2 regions of the Brenneria populi genome follow, and region 2 is predicted to be linked to the other one. Evidence: riboswitches for the same ligand, from Rfam matches in the RefSeq annotation. Region 2 holds a riboswitch; the other holds the start of a gene.
The links. Region 2 has a riboswitch for thiamine pyrophosphate ahead of thiC (phosphomethylpyrimidine synthase ThiC). Riboswitches for the same ligand answer to the same signal wherever they lie in the genome.
Positions count from the first base shown of each region.

Region 1 (2,183 bases), on a different contig from region 2:
GCCGTGGCTGCTCGGCAGCGTTTCGGCGATGATTTTGCCGGAGGAGTGGCGCACCCTGCCTGATTTCGCCCGCCGCCCTATCGGAACCGGCCCTTACGCGGTAGTGCGCAATAACGATAACCAGCTGAAGATCAAAGCGTTCGATGACTATTTCGGCTATCGCGCGCTGATTGACGAAGTCAATATCTGGGTTATTCCCGACGCCACCGAGATCTATCCCTGCTCTCTGCATCTGGAATCGGACGACTCGTCTCATAACCAGTTGGAAAGCCGTATGGAGGAAGGCTGTTATTTCCTTCTTTTCGATATGCGTTCGGCGCAGGCCAGTCAACCGGCGGTGCGCCGCTGGCTGTGCCGCACGCTCAACCCGATAGCCCTGCTGCGCCATGCGGATATGTCCCGCCAGCGCGACTGGTCGCCGGCTTACGGCCTGCTCCCGCGCTGGCATCACCGCAATCCCGTCGATGCGCAGCAAAAGCCCGAAGATTTACAGCGGCTTACCCTGACCCTCTACCGCGAGCATCCTGAATACCGGGTTATCGGCGATCTGATGAAAAAGGTGCTGGAGGAGCAGGGCGTGCGGCTCGATATACAGACGGTAAGCTACGAAGCGTGGTATCGCGGCGAGGCGCAAAGCGATATCTGGCTAAGCAGCAACAACTGTTATCTGCCGCTGGAGTTCTCGCTGTTCGCCCTCCTTTACGAGCAGCCGCTGGTACAGCACTGCCTGAATGAAGATCTGCCCGGGGACGCCGCCCTGTGGCGCGGCAAGACGCTGTCGGTGGCCGAATGGGGGGAAAAGCTGGTCGGCAACGATCAGCTGCATCCGCTGTTTCACAATTGGCTGCAGCTTCAGGGGCAGCGCAGCATGCGCGGCATCCGCATGAATACCCTGGGATGGTTTGACTTTAAATCCGCCTGGTTCGCGCCGCCGGAAAACTGAACGTCCCGGCTTTCGCTGCTCACCATAACTCTTTACAATGGTGCGTTCTCAACGGGGTGCGGAAAACGTTGGCGCCGGCGCGGCGCGGTTTTCGCTGAGAAAATACCCGTCGAACCTGATCCGGTTAATACCGGCGAAGGGATTTGGGAGTGCTCGTCGCTAACTCAAAGACCTTTGCCACCCTATGACGACAGGAGTGCAAAGTGTTACATATCGCTTTATCCAAACCGGCGCGGTCGCCGCGTTCCACCTCCATATGGAAAAAAATCCTCCCCGCCCTGTTGCTGACGGCATCGGCCGCATCGTTCGCCAAGCCGGCGCTGACGGTCTACACCTATGACTCTTTCGCTTCCGAGTGGGGCCCCGGCCCGGTGATTAAAACCGCCTTTGAAAAAGAGTGCGCGTGCGAGCTGAATTTCGTCGCTCTGGAAGATGGCGCCTCGCTGCTGAACCGGCTGCGCATGGAAGGAAAAAACAGCAAGGCGGATATTATCCTGGGGCTGGATAATAACCTGCTGCAGGCGGCGCAACAGACCGGCCTGTTCGCCAAACACAATCTGGATACCGGAGCCGTCGTTGATGTTCCCGGCGGCTGGGACAATACCACTTTTATTCCCTACGACTACGGCTACTTCGCCTTCGTCTACGATAAGAATCGGTTGAAGAATCCGCCGAAGAGCCTGCATGAACTGGTGGATAGCCCCGAACAGTGGAAAGTGATCTACCAGGACCCGCGCACCAGCACCCCGGGGTTAGGTCTGCTGCTGTGGATGCAGAAAGTGTACGGCGATGAAGCCCCGCAGGCATGGCAAAAGCTGGCGAAAAAAACGGTGACCGTCACCAAAGGCTGGAGCGAAGCCTATGGGCTGTTCCTGAAGGGCGAAGCCGATCTGGTGCTCAGCTATACCACCTCTCCCGCCTACCACATCATTGAAGAGAAGAAAAACAACTACGCGGCGGCAAACTTCAGCGAAGGGCATTACCTGCAAATCGAGATCGCCGGACAGCTTGCCGCCAGCAAGAACCCGGAGCTGGCCCATCGTTTCATGCAGTTTATCCTGACCCCGGCGTTCCAGCAGGCGATCCCGACCGCCAACTGGATGTATCCGGCGATCAAAACCGATCTGCCGGCCGGATTCGCCGACCTCGTCATTCCGAACAAAGCCTTGCAGTACGACTCGCAACAGGTTGCGGAACAGCGGAATAATTGGATCCGGGCGTGGCAACAGGCCGTCAGCCG
Region 1 is NZ_JAYWTM010000015.1:54,393-56,575, forward strand. It holds gene sgrR (HTH-type transcriptional regulator SgrR) at 1-943, shown strand, start outside; TPP riboswitch at 986-1,103, shown strand; gene thiB (thiamine ABC transporter substrate binding subunit) at 1,198-2,183, shown strand, end outside; gene thiP (thiamine/thiamine pyrophosphate ABC transporter permease ThiP) at 2,163-2,183, shown strand, end outside.
Region 1: another riboswitch for thiamine pyrophosphate. It lies ahead of thiB (thiamine ABC transporter substrate binding subunit); the one in region 2 lies ahead of thiC (phosphomethylpyrimidine synthase ThiC).

Region 2 (2,183 bases):
GCTCTCTTTGTGGTGCGACAGGCACCACTTCGCCATGATGGAGCCGCCGCGCGAGACGATGCCGGTCAGCCGTTTGGCGGTCATCGGCACGTAGCGCAGCAGTACGCCGGCGTGGATGGTGAAATAGTCGACGCCCTGCTCAGCCTGCTCCAGCAGCGTGTCGCGGAACATTTCCCAGTTCAGGTTTTCCGCCACGCCGTTCACTTTTTCCAGCGCCTGATAAATGGGAACCGTGCCGATCGGCACCGGGCTGTTGCGCAGGATCCATTCACGGGTTTCATGAATGTAGCGTCCGGTGGAGAGATCCATAACGGTGTCCGCGCCCCAGCGGGTGGACCACACCAGCTTTTCCACCTCTTCTTCGATGGAGGAGGTCACGGCGGAATTCCCGATATTGGCGTTCACCTTCACCAGAAAATTGCGGCCGATAATCATTGGTTCGGATTCGGGGTGGTTAATATTGGATGGAATGATGGCGCGGCCGGCGGCGACTTCCTGACGGACAAACTCCGGGGTGATGTTTTCCGGCAGGTTGGCGCCGAAGCTCTGGCCGAGGTGCTGCTGGCGCAGCACCTCGCCGCGGATGCGTTCGCGTCCCATGTTTTCGCGTATGGCGATGAACTCCATTTCCGGCGTGACGACGCCCCGGCGGGCGTAGTGCAGCTGGGTCACGCATTTTCCCGCTTTGGCGCGGCGCGGGCGGGGTAAATGTTCGAAACGAAGATGGTCGAGGCCGGCATCGGCCAGGCGCTGTTGGGTGAAATCGGAGCTGACGCCGGACAGCGTTTCCGTGTCGTCGCGTTCGTCAATCCACCCCGCCCTTATCCGATTTAACCCAATACGCACATCCGGGCAAAGGGACGGATCGCCGTACGGCCCGGCGGTGTCGTAAACCGGGATCGGCTCATTGGCGACGTACTGCGGATTATCCTTACTGCCGCCGATCAGCGTCGGGCTAAGCGCTATTTCGCGCATGGGGACGCGGATATCCTCACGCGGGCCGGCGAGGTAAATGCGCTGGGAGTTGGGAAACGCCGTTCCCCGTAGCGTGTCGATAAATTTCTGGGCGGCGGCGCGCTGGTCGCGGCGGTTGGTCTTGGGCGGTCGAGAAGATGTTTTTGTAGACATAGCAAGTTCCTGTTATCGGTAAAGGAAAAATTGCTTGTCTGGAGTTCGGAGGGAGTAATAACGCTGGGTATGCCGGGGCGATAAGGTGTGAGTCCGGCAAATTACTCTTGTTCCCTTCGCGGGTATTAACCCGATCAGGTTCCGCGGATCCCGAATTAACGGTCTCAGCCCGTGCGTTTTCATCGCTTGCCCATGGAGCAAGGAACGGAAACGCGCTAGGCACTCCGACAAGATAGCCCCACGATTAGCGGGCTGATTACAACGGTGACACTGTAGGCCGACAGCCGGGACATGTCAAAGGGCGTGCGGCCTATCTGTGAAGAAATGCCGCATTCCGGCGGCAGCCGGATTTATCCTTGCGCTCAGCGCGGGCTGGCGCAAACCAGCCGGATCATTTTATCTTCCAGGGTAAAACGTTCTTCCAGCGTTTCGCCGATGCTGGAGAGCGCCTGTTGGAACGCCATACAGTTATCATGATCGATGGAGGCCGCCAGGTGGCCGTCATAAAAATCCATAAGCTGCTGCGTGTTGTTTTGTAAAGCGAAATCAATCTTTGCAGACTGCGACAGCGTGCGTTCGCTCAGGGAGGCGGCCTCTTGCAATATTCGTTCATAGGCATGAAAGTGGCCGGCGGAAAGATAATCCACCAGATGATGATGAAAATCATCCAGCGCCGTTTCATCAAGGCGCGAATAGGCGCCCTTGTTGGGCTTGATGCCAACCAGATGGTAATAAGCAATCAGGAGCTGTTTACGCGCTTGTAGCCACTGGTCGATTAACGCATTATTGCCACCGACAAGTTCAGTCAGGCTTTGTAACTGGTTTAGCATTATTAGCTCCGGGAATGATAAAAATAGCCGTTGGTTATGCACGTTAGCTAAATCATGCGTAATGGTAAAGAACCGGTGCAGCGACAGAGGAGCAATCGTAGATATTATGGAACAGACGTTAACAGGTGACGAAACGGGATGGTGGGTGGTTAGTCACGCCAATCAGATATGGCTTCCTCAGGGAGAATTGCCGCAGGGAACGGCGGAGAGTTGGTCATTGCGAGG
Region 2 is NZ_JAYWTM010000045.1:7,762-9,944, reverse strand. It holds gene thiC (phosphomethylpyrimidine synthase ThiC) at 1-1,128, opposite strand, end outside; TPP riboswitch at 1,223-1,365, opposite strand; gene rsd (sigma D regulator) at 1,491-1,958, opposite strand; gene nudC (NAD(+) diphosphatase) at 2,065-2,183, shown strand, end outside.